One region of the Franconibacter pulveris genome, then DNA from elsewhere that is predicted to be linked to it. Evidence: predicted binding sites of a transcription regulator. Region 1 holds the regulator's gene; the other holds the start of a gene.
What was found. The regulator ArgR, encoded in region 1, controls arginine synthesis, uptake and breakdown. The targets are predictions, from matches to a motif close to ANTGAATAAAAATACANT.
Positions count from the first base shown of each region.

Region 2: the regulator ArgR is predicted to act here: its motif matches at 5,365-5,382, upstream of argA (amino-acid N-acetyltransferase).

Region 1 covers NZ_CM165555.1:4,158,565-4,166,356, reverse strand. The annotation lists gene aaeB (p-hydroxybenzoic acid efflux pump subunit AaeB) at 1-631, shown strand, start outside; gene ACU4F7_RS19655 (NAD-dependent succinate-semialdehyde dehydrogenase) at 731-2,185, shown strand; gene ACU4F7_RS19650 (barstar family protein) at 2,231-2,509, shown strand; gene yhcN (peroxide/acid stress response protein YhcN) at 2,572-2,838, opposite strand; gene yhcN (peroxide/acid stress response protein YhcN) at 2,955-3,218, opposite strand; gene argR (transcriptional regulator ArgR) at 3,583-4,053, opposite strand; gene mdh (malate dehydrogenase) at 4,491-5,429, shown strand; gene degS (outer membrane-stress sensor serine endopeptidase DegS) at 5,486-6,550, opposite strand; gene degQ (serine endoprotease DegQ) at 6,639-7,792, opposite strand, start outside.
Region 2 covers NZ_CM165555.1:3,756,633-3,764,424, reverse strand. The annotation lists gene recB (exodeoxyribonuclease V subunit beta) at 1-2,140, shown strand, start outside; gene recD (exodeoxyribonuclease V subunit alpha) at 2,137-3,972, shown strand; gene argA (amino-acid N-acetyltransferase) at 3,999-5,330, opposite strand; gene amiC (N-acetylmuramoyl-L-alanine amidase AmiC) at 5,563-6,810, shown strand; tRNA gene ACU4F7_RS17715 (tRNA-Met) at 6,871-6,947, opposite strand; tRNA gene ACU4F7_RS17710 (tRNA-Met) at 6,989-7,065, opposite strand; gene mltA (murein transglycosylase A) at 7,269-7,792, shown strand, end outside.

The DNA.
Region 1 (7,792 bases):
CATTGGCGTTGAAGTGCAGAAGCGGCGGCTCGGGTCGATGGGGGCGCTTGCAGGAACGATTAACATCATTGTGCTGGATAATCCGATGACCTTTCACTTCAGCCAGTTCCTCGACAGCGCCCTGGGGCAACTGGTGGGCTGTATGCTGGCGATGATGGTGATTCTGGTTATCCGGGATAACTCACAAGCGCAAACCGGGCGTACGCTGCTTAACCAGTTTGTCTCGGCGGCGGTCTCGTCGTTAACCACCAATAAGGCGCGCCGCCGCGAGAACCATCTGCCGGCGCTTTATCAACAGCTTTTTCTGTTGCTGAATAAATTCCCTGGCGATGTGGCGAAGTTCCGCCTGGCGCTGAACCTGATTATCGCGCATCAGCGTCTGCGGGAGGTGCCCATTCCTGTGAATGCGGATCTCTCCGCTTTTCACCGCCAGTTGCGCAATACCGCCGATCGGGTGATTGCCGCAAGAGGCGTAGATAAGCGTCGTCAAACCTTTAAGCAACTGCTGGATGAGCTGGATATCTACCAGGAGAAGCTGCGCGTCTGGGAGGCGCCGTTGCAGGTTACCGAGCCGGTGAAGCGTCTTACCACGATGCTGCATAAGTATCAGCATGCCCTGACGGACCGCTGATTTTCACTCGTATTCCCCTCCGGACCGACGCCAGAAGCGTCGGTTTTTTTGTAGCTATACTTACGCAAGACGACAGGACACAACGGTCAGGAGGAGAAGATGACGATGCAAACCCTGGCGGATAACGCCCTTTTTCAGACAGGCTATCTGGTTGACGGCACATGGCATACCGCAGCAAGCACCTTCGACGTGCTTAACCCGGCCACAGGCGAGGTGGTAGCGAAAGTCGCTAAGGCAGGCAAGAAAGAGACCGAAGCGGCGATCGCCGCCGCGAGCCGCGCTTTTCCGGCCTGGCGGGCAAAGACGGCGAAAGAACGCTCAGAAATCCTTTACCGTTGGTATCAACTGATCATTGAGAACAAAAGCTGGCTTGGCGAGCTGATGACCACCGAGCAGGGGAAACCCCGCAAGGAGGCGGAAGGCGAGGTGGAGTACGCCGCAAGCTTTATTCAGTGGTTCGCCGAGCAGGCCAAGCGCGCCAACGGCGAGATAATCCCGCCCATTAAGCCAGGCTCCCGCATTCTGGCGACCCGTGAGCCGGTGGGCGTCGTGGCGGCCATTACGCCATGGAACTTCCCGATGGCGATGCTGACCCGCAAGCTTGGTCCGGCGCTCGCCGCAGGCTGCACCGGGGTGATTAAGCCTGCCAACAATACGCCGCTTTCCGCTTTCGCGCTGCTGGCGCTGGCTAAGCAGGCCGGAGTGCCGGACGGCGTGCTCAATGCCGTGGCGGGCAACACCTCGGAAATCAGCGACGCCATTATGGCCAGCCCGCAGGTGCGTAAAATCTCCTTTACCGGTTCTACTGCCGTGGGTAAAACGCTGATGCGCAACGCGGCGGAAACCATGAAGAAGGTTTCCATGGAACTTGGCGGCAACGCGCCTTATATCGTTTTTGACGACGCCGATATCGACGCGGCGGTAAAAGGGGCTATTGCCAATAAATTCCGTAATGCAGGCCAGGTATGCGTAAGCGTGAACCGCTTTTTTATTCAGGACGGGATTTACGAGCGCTTCGTGAATCAGCTGGCGGAAGCGGTTAAGGCGCTTAAAGTCGGCAACGGCATGGAAGACGGCGTGGTCGTCGGCCCGCTGATTGAACAATCCGCCGTGGATAAAGTACGTGAACACGTCGAAGACGCGGTAGCGAAAGGGGCAAAAGTGCTGGTGGGCGGCAAGCCGCACGAACTGGGCGGCAACTTCTGGCAACCTACCGTCCTGATTGACGCCAACGACGAGATGAAGCTTTCGCAGGAAGAGACGTTTGGTCCGCTGGCGGCCTGCTTCCGTTTTAAAACGGAAGAGGAGGTGATTCAGCGCGCCAACAATACCCCTTATGGCCTTGCGGCTTACTTCTACACGCAAAACCTGCAGCGCGTTTTCCGCGTTTCCCAGCAGATTGAGAGCGGCATGATAGGCATTAACGAATGTGCGGTATCAACGGAACTGGGGCCGTTTGGCGGAGTGAAAGAGTCCGGTCTGGGACGCGAAGGGTCAGTGCTGGGGCTGGAAGAGTTTATGGAAGTGAAAACCCTGCATCTGGGCGGACTCTGAAACAGAGGGCGGCCTGCGGGCCGCTCCATAGACCGGTGACGCAGCATGAAAATCTACACCTTCGATTTCGATGAAATTACCGATCAGGCGGATTTTTACCGGGAGTTTTCCCGCACTTTTGGTCTGGCCAAAAATCAGGTAAGCGATCTGGATGCGCTATGGGAGGTGGTAACCGAAGGGGGATTGCCGCTGCCGCTGGAGATAGAGTTTGTGCATCTGGGAGAGGAGCAGCGTCGGCGTTATGGGGCGCTGATTTTGCTGTTTGACGAAGCAGAAGAGGAGCTGGAAGGTCAGCTCCGCTTCAATGTACGTCATTCAACATAGGACAGGCACTTAAAAAGGCCCCTGCGAAAACAGGGGCAAGTCGTCAGACAAGACGACGAGGGTTACTTATACAGTTCAGCGGTGGCGTGCCAGTGGTCACCCTGAGTCAGTTCAGTGATGCGATAGCTGCTGGCGCCTTCTTTTTCCGCTTTTTCCGCCAGCTGCTGGCGAATATCCATCGGCGCGCCCGTTACCTGAGTTACAGAAACGCTGCCCATCGGCTGGAGGTTTTGCGCCTGCTGGGCGTTAACTTGTTGTACTGCGGCGCTGGCGCCAAAAGAGATAATTGAGGCCAGGCCCAGAGCTGCGATGGTAAATGGGGTTTTCATTGTCTTAACTCCTCGTCAAGGCACCCAACGGCCGGAAGGGTTGGAACGCTATTTTTCTGCTTAAGGCCGTTGCGTGCGTTTATGGCTATTCAGAACTTTTACTTTTAACGCTTTGTTTATTTGTAGAGCTCAGCGGTAGCGTGCCAGTGGTCGCCGGTACGCGCTTCGATGATGCGATAAGCAGACGCGCCTTTTTCCTGCGCTTTCTGATCCAGCATGTCGTGCATATCCATCGGGACGCTGCCTACCGCGTCAACGGTGACAGTACCGATAGCCTGGCGGTTTTGCGCCTGGTCGGCGTTGATGGAAGATGCTGCGAAAGCACCGAAAGAAAGCATAGAAAGGACAGTTGCGGCTGCTACGGTAGATTTAATGTTCATATTGTTTACCTCGTCGTATTTATTATTACTGGTCACTGTTCCGTGACCCTCATCACAAAAACAAGTATACACTAGTCACCCGAAAAATTAATAACAGGCTAATGGTTTCCTATGAAACTTTGAGCCTGGAGTGATGATTATTTATTACCGAACGTTATAAAAATGGCTGTAATTTAGCCAATATTTTTCTTTATTTCATATAAATCAATAGCATATTTGATTTTCGCAATTTGTGCGGTTTTCTTTGTCTAATACGCTGGGTGAATGGTTTTTAGCAGACGAAGCGACTGGTTAAGCGGGAGATGACAGAACAAGGTAAAAGAAGGGAAGAATGCTCCCGCTACGATATAGCGGGAGCGGGGCATCAGAGTTCCTGTTCGAAAAGCACCAGGATGGCTTCGTAAAGCTCTTTGACCGTGAAGCCGCGCGCGGGCGTAGTGAAGATAGTATCGTCCCCTGCGATGGTGCCGAGGATGCCTTCCGCTTTGCCGAGGGAATCCAGCAGGCGAGCAATCAGCTGCGCCGCGCCTGGGCTTGTGTGAATGACAACCACGGCGTCGTTATAGTCGATATCCAGCACCAGGTTTTTAAGCGGGCTGGACGTGGTCGGTACGCCAAGTTCAACCGGCAGGCAGTAAACCATCTCCATTTTGGCGTTGCGGGTGCGCACGGCGCCAAACTTGGTCAACATGCGGGAGACTTTTGACTGGTTGATATTCTCAAAGCCTTCGTCCTGCAGCGCCTGGACAATTTCACCCTGTGAACTGAATTTTTCTTCTTTGAGTAATGCTTTAAAAGCTTTAACTAACTCTTCTTGTTTTGCGGAGCTGCGCATACGTCACCCGTGGTCAGGCCAATAAGAACAACATTATTATGCATAAAATTGAATTTTTATGCAAATTATCTGCCGTAAACGGGGCTGAAATAATGTTATGAAAGCGGCGGATTTTATCAAATTTTGTTATCAAGGAACATGCCTGCGTCACGACTCGAAAATAAGCGATAAAGTAAAACAATTGTTATCAAAATGATGTTGTTTTGCTGTCGCGAGAGGGTGTAATGTAACCGCCTGTTGATATGTTGCTCCGGTAGTGACCCGGCGAGCCCGATAGTCTCCATGCACCGGTAAAGCCGCCGCATCGCTTTCAGTAAAGCGCGTCAGGAGTCGCAAACTGAAGGCCAGAAGATTGTACTCATTTCAGCTCTGAATGATTATGGTCGCCACCAATGGAGTAACGGCACACTTTTGCTCACCATAATAAGGAGTTTAGGATGAAAGTTGCAGTCCTCGGCGCGGCAGGTGGTATTGGCCAGGCGCTTGCCCTTCTACTCAAGACCCAACTGCCTTCAGGTTCAGAACTCTCTCTGTATGACATCGCACCGGTTACCCCAGGGGTAGCGGTTGACCTGAGTCATATCCCTACCGACGTAAAAATCAAAGGCTTCTCCGGCGAAGACGCCACCCCTGCGCTGGAAGGCGCCGACGTGGTGCTGATCTCCGCAGGCGTGGCGCGTAAGCCGGGCATGGACCGTTCCGATCTCTTTAACGTGAACGCTGGCATCGTGAAAAACCTGGTTCAGCAGATAGCGACGACCTGCCCGAAAGCCTGTATCGGCATCATCACCAACCCGGTTAACACCACCGTGGCGATTGCTGCGGAAGTGCTGAAAAAAGCGGGCGTGTACGATAAGAACAAACTGTTCGGCGTGACCACGCTGGATATCATTCGCTCCAATACCTTTGTGGCGGAGTTGAAAGGCAAGCAGCCGACCGATATCGACGTACCGGTTATCGGCGGTCACTCTGGCATGACCATTCTGCCGCTGCTGTCGCAGATCCCGGGCGTCAGCTTCTCCGAGCAGGAAGTGGCCGACCTGACCAAACGTATCCAGAACGCGGGCACCGAAGTGGTGGAAGCGAAAGCGGGCGGGGGCTCTGCAACCCTCTCTATGGGCCAGGCGGCGGCGCGCTTTGGGCTTTCGCTGGTGCGCGCATTGCAAGGCGAGCAGGGCGTAGTCGAGTGCGCTTATGTGGAAGGCGACGGCGAATACGCTCGCTTCTTCTCTCAGCCGCTGCTGCTGGGTAAAAACGGCATTGAAGAGCGTAAATCCATCGGCACCCTGAGCGCGTTCGAACAGCAGGCGCTGGAAGGCATGCTGGATACGCTGAAAAAAGATATCGCGCTGGGCGAAGAGTTTGTTAACAAGTAAGAACGCTAGCCTGAAAAAAACCGGAACACAGGTTCCGGTTTTTTTATGTCTGCCGTTTAGTTGGTGGCGGGGTATTCCTGAATCGTCACCTGCAGCGTAATGCGCTGGTCATTACGCATGACCTCTACCGGGATAACTGAGCCGGGACGAATCTCCGCAACCTGGTCCATGGTTTCCAGCGCAGAGACCGCGGGCTTGTTATTCACTGAGACAATAACATCATTCACCTGAATGCCCGCGCGCGCCGCCGGGCCATCCGGCGCCACTTCATTCACTACAATGCCCTGGATCTGGTCAATGCCTGCTGCCGGCGCATGCAGCGGCGTGATTTCCCGTCCGCCGATGCCGATATAGCCACGAATAACGCGGCCATCGCGGATAAGCTTATCCATTATCTTGGTGGCAAGCTGCGTGGGAATCGCGAAGCCCAGCCCTTCTGGCGTTTCGCCGTCATTACTTTTATCAAACGACAGGGTGTTGATGCCCATCATCTCGCCGAGTGAGTTCACCAGCGCGCCGCCGGAGTTGCCGTGGTTGATGGAGGCGTCAGTCTGCAGGAAATTCTGCCTGCCCGTAGGGTTCAGGCCCACGCGGCCGGTGGCGCTAATAATCCCCTGGGTGATGGTCTGCCCGAGGTTATAGGGGTTGCCTATCGCCAACACCACATCGCCAATATGCGGCGTACGTCTGGGGTTAATCGGGATAGTCGGCAGGTTCGCGGCGTTGATTTTCAGCACCGCAAGGTCCGTCAGGCTGTCGGAGCCGACCAGCAGCGCCTCAAAGACGCGGCCATCCTGCAACGCGACGATAATCTGGTCGGCGTCATTAATGACGTGCTTATTCGTAATGATGTAGCCGCGTTGATCCATGATAACGCCGGAGCCGAGCGTGCGAATTTCCAGCTGGTTGCGCCCGCCGTTGCTGACGCCGCGGTTATAAACATTAACGACCGCTGGCGCGGCGCGCTTCACCGCCGCATTGTAGCTGACCGGCGTTTCATCGGCGCTGTCATAGACCGGCGTCGACAGCGGGTTAACCTGGCGCAGCGAGGGCATGATCGCCAGCAGTATCGCCGCGACAATCAGGCCGAGCACTATCGGGCGTAAAAACTTAAGAAACATGGGCATGGGTTAGTTAATCAGGGAGACGACCGCAGCATAGCATGAGTTATGCGGACATCCCACGCAGGCGGGATGTCCTGCACAGCTTTTAGCGCAGCAGTAAATAGATGCTTTCGTTGCCGCGCACCACATGGAGCGCAATAACGGCGGGCTTGCTCTCCAGAATTTTGCGCATCTCGGCGATAGAGCGTACGCGGTCGCGGTTCACGCCGATTATCACATCATCTTTATGCAGGCCGATTTGCGCCGCCGCGCTGCCTTTTTCCACCTCGGCTATGGTAACGCCTTTGGTGCCGTCTTTCAGTTGACCATCGCTCAGGGTGGCGCCTTGCAGGGCCGGCGCGATCATCTCCGCGCTGGCGGAGGAGGCGGTGCTTTTATCCAGCGTCACTTCCACTTCCTGAGGCTTGCCGTCGCGCAGCAGGCCAAGCTTTACTTTGGTTCCCGGTTCGGTGGTGGCAATGCGCGAACGCAGCTCGGCAAAGCTGCTCAGCGACTTGCCGTTCAGGCTGATAATAACGTCGCCTGGCTTGATGCCCGCTTTTGCCGAACCCGAGTTAGCCAGCACTTCGCTGACGAATGCCCCGCGCTGCACGTTGAGATTGAAGGCTTTGGCGATATCGGCGCTCATCTCGGTGCCTTTAATGCCAAGCAGGCCGCGGCGGATTTCGCCGAACTGGATAAGCTGGTTCGCCAGCGTTTGCGCCATATTGCTGGGGATAGCAAAACCAATGCCGATGCTGCCGCCTCCTGGCGCCAGAATCGCGGTGTTAATGCCTATTAGTTCGCCGTTGAGGTTCAACAGCGCGCCGCCGGAGTTGCCGCGGTTAATGGAGGCGTCGGTCTGGATGAAATTCTCCAGTCCCTCAAGGTTTAGCCCGCTGCGGCCCAGCGCCGAAATAATGCCGGAGGTCGCCGTCTGGCCGAGGCCGAACGGGTTGCCGACCGCAATAGCGAAGTCGCCCACGCGCAGGCTGTCGGAGTCGGCGATTTTAATCTGGGTCAGATTGGTGGCGTTCTGCAGTTGCAGCAGGGCGATGTCGCTCTGGTCGTCGCTGCCGATGAGTTTGGCGTCGAACTCACGGCCATCGTTAAGCTGAACGCTGATTTTCTCGGCATGATTTACCACGTGATTGTTGGTCAGCACGTAGCCTTTCGCCGCGTTAATAATGACGCCGGAGCCCAGCCCTTCAAATGGCTGCGCCTGCTGGTCCGGCAGTTCGTCGCCGAAATATTTTTTCA
Region 2 (7,792 bases), 400 kb from region 1:
TCTGTTTCAGGACATTCCTTTCCAGCCGGTAAAATCCGCGCCGCGCAACCAGTCGCTGCGTTTTACTTTACACGGGCAGACCCAGCCTTCCATGAGGTTCTGGCTAATGGAGGGCGAAGGCGCCGGAGTAAGCGATTACCAACAATATATGGCGCAGGTGTGCGCCCATCAGATCCGCGACTGGCTGGCGGCAGGGCTGCGCGGCGAGGCGCTGCTTTGCAAAGGCGATGAAGCAAGGCCGGTGCAGGCTTCCGATATCACCGTGCTGGTGCGCAACCGTATTGAAGCTTCGGTCGTGCGTGAGGCGCTGAATGCGCTGAATATTCCTTCGGTTTATCTCTCGAATCGCGACAGCGTCTTCGCCACACAGGAGGCGCTGGAGCTGCTCTGGCTGCTGCAGGCCGTACTGGCGCCGGAGGTGGAAACCCGCCTGCGCAGCGCAATGGCGGCCAGCATGCTCGGGCTGGACGCGCGGGCCATCGAAGCGCTTAACCGCAATGAAAGCGCCTGGGATGAACTGGTCGAAGAGTTTGACGGCTACCGGCAAATCTGGCTTAAGCGCGGCGTAATGCCTATGCTGCGCGTGCTGATGACAAAGCGTCAGGTTGCGGAAAACCTGCTGGCGACGCCAGGTGGCGAGCGACGGTTAACGGACATTCTGCACCTGAGCGAACTATTGCAGGAGGCTTCCGCGCAAGCGGACAGCGAGTACGCGCTGGTGCGCTGGCTGGCGCAGCATATCGCCGAGCCGGACGCGAACGCCGCCAGTCAGCAATTGCGCCTAGAGAGCGATAAGCATCTGGTGCAGATAGTCACTATCCATAAATCCAAAGGGCTGGAATATCCGCTGGTCTGGCTGCCTTTTATCGCCGACTTCCGCGAACAAAAAATGGGTTTTTACCATGACCGCGAAACTTTCGCGGCAGTACTGGATTTGAGCAACGACGCGAGCAGCGTGGAGCTTGCCGAGGCGGAGCGGCTGGCGGAGGATTTACGTCTGCTTTATGTCGCCTTAACCCGCTCGGTCTGGCATTGCAGTCTGGGCATTGCGCCGCTTTTTCGCAGCCGCGGAGCGAAGAATGGTGAGACCGATCTGCACCGCAGCGCGCTTGGGCGTCTTATCCAACGAGGCGAGGCGCTGGATGCAAACGGCCTTAAACGCTGCCTGGAGGCCCTCTGCGATGACGCCATTGCCTTAAACGAGCCGGCAGAGCCGGACAACAGCCCCTGGACGCCGCCGCCCGGCGAAGCGTTGAGCCTCGCTGCGCGGGAGTTGCAGCGTCGTATCGTTGATGAATGGCGCGTCACCAGCTATTCCGGGTTGCAGCAGCACGGCCCCACTTTTGCCCAGGACTGGGTGCCGAAGCTCGATATCGACGCGGCAGGCGATCGCGAGACGCAAAGCGCGCCGGCGATGACGCCGCACACCTTTCCTCGCGGGGCTTCGCCAGGCACTTTCCTGCACGGCCTGTTTGAAAATCTGGATTTCACGCAGCCTGTGCAGGGGGAGTGGGTCAGCGAGCAGCTTTTGCTGGGCGGTTTTGACGAAAGCTGGCAGCCCGTCATGACGCAGTGGATAGAGAGCGTACTGCGCGCGCCGCTAAATGATAGCGGCGTATCGTTAAATCAGCTCGCTGCGAAGGACAAACAGGTGGAGCTGGAGTTTTATGTGCCGATTAACGCCACGCTCGCCCCGCAGGCGTTGGACGAACTGATTCGCCGTCACGACCCGCTTTCCGCTGGCTGTCCGCCGCTCGATTTCCGTCAGGTTCGCGGCATGCTGAAAGGCTTTATCGATCTGGTGTTTCGCTGGCAGGGGCGTTACTACCTGCTCGATTATAAATCGAACTGGCTTGGCGACAGCCCGGCGGCTTACACCCGCGACGCGATGGCGCAGGCGATGCAGTCGCACCGTTACGATCTGCAATATCAGCTTTATACGCTGGCGCTGCACCGCTATTTGCGCCACCGGCTGGCGGATTATGACTATGAGCGCCATTTTGGCGGCGTAATTTATCTTTTTCTGCGCGGGGTCACGGGTGATGACGCTTCGCAGGGCATTTTCACCACCCGCCCGGCGCTTGAGCTGGTAGAAGGTATGGATGCGTTATTTGCCGGTGAGCAGGAGGTAGCGTCATGAAGATGCAGGAACTTATTCAACAGGCGGTCCGGCACAAGCTGCTGCGTCCGCTGGATGCGCAGTTCGCCATGATGGTAGCGAGCAATGAAGAGCCCGCAATGATGCTGGCCGCAGCGCTGGTCAGCCGCGACGCGGGCGAAGGGCATGTTTGCCTGCCTGTAAGTCGGCTTTGCGTTGAGCACTGCTTCCCCGGCAGGCAGCAGGAGCCGCTCGCGCAGGCGTTATTCGACGCCGCAGGCAATCCGCAAAACTGGCGCGAGGTGCTGCTGGCATCAAGGGCGGTCAGCGAAGACGGCGCGCCAACGCCGCTTAAGCTGATTGGCGAACGGCTTTATCTCAACCGCATGTGGCGGCATGAACAGGCGGTCGCCGCCTTCTTCCGCCAGCAAAACCTGGTTATCACGGCGGATGAGGCGAAGCTAAACCAGGTGCTGAATGAACTTTTTGCGCCAACTGACGAGGTTGACTGGCAGAAAGTCGCGGCGGCGGTGGCGTTAACCCGCCGTATCTCGGTGATATCCGGCGGCCCCGGCACCGGCAAAACCACCACTGTGGCAAAACTGCTGGCGGCGATAGTGCGGCTGGCGGGCGACAAACCTCCACGCATTCGCCTCGCCGCACCGACCGGCAAAGCGGCGGCGCGCCTGACTGAGTCGCTCGGCGCTGCGCTACGCCGTCTGCCGCTGGAGAAAACGCAAAAAGAGGCGCTGCCGGACGACGCAAGCACGTTGCACCGCCTGCTGGGCGCGCAGCCTGGCAGCCAGCGGCTGCGTTATCACGAGGGTAACCCGCTGCATCTGGATGTACTGGTGGTGGATGAAGCCTCAATGATCGATTTGCCGATGATGGCGCGGCTTATCGCGGCGCTGCCTTCTCATGCGCGGGTGATCTTCCTGGGCGATCGCGACCAGCTCGCTTCAGTCGAAGCCGGCGCCGTGCTGGGTGACATTTGTCACTACGTCAGCCATGGCTTTACCGCCGCGAGGGCGCAGGAGCTAAGCCGTATTACAGGCTGCCAGATAGCCGCAGGGGAGAGCGAACAGGCTGCCCAACTGCGGGATTGTCTGTGCCTGCTGCAAAAAAGCTATCGCTTCGGCAGCCATTCCGGTATCGGACGGCTGGCTTTTGCGGTCAACGGCAGCGATCACCGGGCGGCGCGCGGCGCCTTTTCCCAGGATTTTGACGATATCGCCAAAAAGCCGCTGCAAAGCAGCGAAGATTACACGCGCATGATTGCCGAGTCGCTGGAGGGCTATCAGCGTTTCCTCTCTTCGCTGCGGGAAGGCGCCGAACCGCAAACGGTCTTGCAGGCATTTGGCGAATTTCAGCTGCTTTGCGCGCTGCGCGAAGGGCCGTTCGGCGTTGCCGGATTAAACGAACGGCTGGAGCAGGCGCTGGCGCAGCGGCGGGTTATTACGCGCGCGCCGCTTTCTCGCTGGTATGAAGGCAGGCCGGTGATGATTAGCCGTAACGACAGCGCGCTGGGGCTGTTTAATGGCGATATCGGCATTGCGCTCGACCGGGGGCAGGGGCTTCGCGTCTGGTTCCCTATGCCGGATGGCACCGTGAAGGCTGTGCAGCCGAGCCGTCTTCCGGCGCACGATACCGCCTGGGCGATGACGGTGCATAAATCACAGGGGTCGGAGTTTGACCACGCGGCGCTGATCCTGCCCGGTCAGGTTGTGCCAGTGGTCACGCGTGAACTGGTCTATACCGCCATTACTCGCGCCCGCACGCGGCTGTCGCTTTATACCGATGACCGGGTCTTTGAGCAGGCTATCGCCACCCGTACCGAGCGACGCAGCGGATTGATGGCGCATTTTCAGGAATAAAAGGCCGCTTACGCGCGGCCTGAGCGCTAGGTGAGGTCCGCCATCAGCACCTTGGAGCGCCGCTGGTAGTTGTACATCTGCTTTTTACTCTCGGGCAGCGAGTCGATGTCCACGGGCGTAAAGCCCCGCTCCTGGAACCAGTGGATGCTGCGGGTGGTGAGTACAAAAAGTTTACTCAGCCCCATCTGCTTCGCCTGGCTTGCCACGCGCTGCAACAACGCCTCGCCGCGCGACGAGCTGCGGTAGTCCGGATGCACCGCCACGCAGGCCATTTCGCCAATCTTCTCTTCCGGGAAAGGGTAGAGCGCGGCGCAGGCAATAGTCAGGTTGTCGCGCTGAATAATGGTGAACTTGTCTATCTCCATCTCCAGCTGTTCGCGGGAGCGGCGCACCAGAATGCCCTGCTGCTCCAGCGGGCGGATCAGTTCCAGAATGCCGCCAATGTCGTTAATCGTGGCGCGACGGATCTGCTCGGCGCTCTCCATCACTATCTGCGTGCCAATCCCTTCGCGTGAGAAAAGTTCCTGCAGCAACGCGCCATCCTCCTGATAGCTGATTAAATGGCTGCGGCGCACGCCGCTGCGGCAGGCTTTCACTGCGCCGCGCAAAAAGCGCACGGTGCCGGAGTGATAGTCTCCCGCCGCTTCCAGCGTTTCCACGCGCGCCTGGGCTTCGTTCGGGAAAAGTTCGGAAACGATAGCGCCGGTTTCGTCCATCACCCCCTGCGAAGAGCAGAAGCCGATCATCTTTTCTGCTTTCAGTTTGATAGCGAGCTGCGTCGCAATCTCTTCCGACGTCAGGTTAAAACTTTCACCGGTAACGGAAACCGCCACCGGCCCCATCAGCACAATCGCGCCGCTGTCGAGCTGACGATGGATCGCCTCTTCATCAATGCGGCGAATGCGTCCGCTATGGCAGTAGTCCACCCCGTCATCCACGCCGAGCGGCTGGGCGATAATAAAATTGCCGCTTACCACGTTAATATGCGCGCCCTGCAGCGGCGTATTGTTCAGGCTCATGGAGAGGCGCGCGGTAATGTCGAGTTGTAAAAGGCCTGCCGCCTGTTTTACCAGGTCGAGCGTGCGGGCGTCCGTTACGCGGGTATGCTTGTGATAAAGCGGTTCGTGATGATGGGCCGCGAGGTTAGCGTCTATTTGCGGGCGAGCGCCATAGACGACCACCAGCCGGATGCCGAGACTATGCAGTAAGCCGATGTCATTGACGATATTAGAGAAATTCTCATGCTCAATGGCTTCGCCGCCAAGCATAATGACAAACGTTTTTCCCCGATGCGCGTTAATATAGGGAACGGAATGACGGAATCCCTGGACCAGCTCGGTTCGACGCTCCTTCACCACGGCTAAACCCCTCAATGCATGATTATTCGTAATTTATGTATTTTTATTCTTTTCCTGCCCGCCATGCAAGCAACAATTTCGCGCAATGCAAGCGCTGAACATCGGGCAAAAGCCGCCCAACGTGATTGTTTACCCTTTTATTGATGACAGCCAAAGCACCATTCGCTAAAGTTTTCCGCCTGTTTTTACGATGTTATGTCAGGGTTTCGTTTTTATTCTGCTCGGGAGAGGCATGTCTGGTTCCAGTAAATCTTTAAGCCGTCGTCAGCTTTTGCAGGGGACGGGCGCCATGTGGTTATTAAGCGTCAGCCAGATTGGTTTTGCCGCTTCAAGCCAGGTGGTGGCGGTGCGCGTCTGGCCCGCCTCCGCTTATACCCGCGTTACGCTCGAATCTAACCGCGTGCTGAAGTATCGACAGTTTGCGCTGAGCAACCCTGAGCGGGTGGTGGTCGATATCGAAGGCGTGCACCTCAACTCCGTGCTGAAAGGGCTTGGCAACCACATAAGCGACAACGATCCCTTTATCAAATCCGCGCGCGTCGGGCAGTTTGACCCGAAAACGGTGCGCATGGTCTTTGAACTGAAAAAGAACGTTACGCCGCACCTTTTCGCCCTGGCTCCGGTGGCGGAGTTTAAAGAGCGTCTGGTGATAGATCTCTACCCGGCGGACAGCGCCAGCGAACAGGATCCGCTGCTGGCGTTGCTGGAAGATTACAATAAAGGCGAACTCGACCAAAAAACGCCGCAGGGTGGACCGCAGCCGGGTAAAGCGGGGCGCGACCGACCTATCGTCATCATGATTGACCCCGGACACGGCGGGGAAGACCCCGGCGCCATCGGTAAATATAAAACGCGTGAAAAAGATGTGGTGCTGCAAATCGCAAGACGGCTGAAGGCGCTGATTGAAAAAGAGCTCAACATGAAAGCCTACATGACGCGCAACGAGGATATCTTTATCCCGCTCAAAGTACGTGTGGCGAAGGCGCAGAAGCAGCGCGCCGACCTGTTTGTCTCCATTCACGCCGATGCCTTTACCAGCCGGGCGGCGCGCGGCTCGTCCGTCTTTGCGCTCTCGACAAAAGGGGCCACCAGCGCCGCGGCGAAATACCTGGCGCAGACGCAGAATGCCGCCGACCTTGTGGGCGGCGTCAGCAAGAGCGGGGATGTTTATCTCGACCACACCATGTTCGATATGGTGCAGTCGCTGACCATTTCCGACAGTCTGAAGTTTGGCAAAGAGGTATTAAACCGCCTGGGCGGCGTGAATAAGCTGCATAAAAACAGCGTGGATCAGGCGGGCTTTGCGGTGCTGAAGGCGCCCGACATCCCTTCCATTCTGGTGGAAACCGCGTTTATCAGTAACGTCGAAGAAGAGAAAAAGCTGCGCACCGCGGCGTTTCAGCAGGAGGTGGCCGTTTCGATTCTGGCGGGGATTAAAGCCTATTTCGCCGATGGCGGAACGCTGGCAAGGCGCGGTTAACGCGCCTTTTGGTGAATTTCAGGCATAAAAAAACACCCGAAAGGGTGTTCATTTTATTGTTGGTTGCGGGGGCCGGATTTGAACCGACGACCTTCGGGTTATGAGCCCGACGAGCTACCAGGCTGCTCCACCCCGCGTCCGTCATACTTCTTCACATTGTCGCGCACGGCGCGTTAATTGGTTGCGGGGGCCGGATTTGAACCGACGACCTTCGGGTTATGAGCCCGACGAGCTACCAGGCTGCTCCACCCCGCGTCCGTGGAAGCGCACTATACTCTGCTGACATCTCGATGCAACCTTTTTTTAAAACAAACGGCCATTCCTCCGCCCTGTTGCTGAAATATCCCGCCATCTGTTTATTTTTTATCCTTATTTGATTCTGCTTAAGGCGAATCCGTTTCATTGACCCCGCGTGTTTGCTATCTTCGCCTGCGGAAAGCGGTAACCTGGAGAGAGTAATGAAAGGGCGTCTGGCAAGATATCTGGCGACAGGAGCGATGGTGGCTATCCTCGCGGCCTGTTCCTCTAAACCGACCGATCGCGGTCAACAATATAAAGACGGCAAGTTTCATCAGCCGTTCTCACTGGTAAACCAGCCGGATGCCGTGGGCGCGCCCATCAACGCGGGCGATTTTTCCCAGCAGGTCAGCGAAATTCGTAACGCCTCGCCGCGCTTATACGGCAGCCAGAGCAGCGTTTATAACGCCGTGCAAGAGTGGCTGCGCTCAGGCGGCGACACCCGCACGCTGCGCCAGTTCGGCATCGACGCCTGGCAGATGGAAGGGGCGGATAATTACGGCAACGTGCAGTTCACGGGCTATTACACCCCGGTCGTGCAGGCGCGCTACACCCGTCAGGGCGAATTCCAGTATCCGATTTACCGCATGCCGCCCAAGCGCGGCCGTCTGCCTTCCCGCGCCGAGATTTACGCGGGGGCGCTGAGCGAAAACTACGTGCTGGCTTACAGCAATTCCCTGATGGA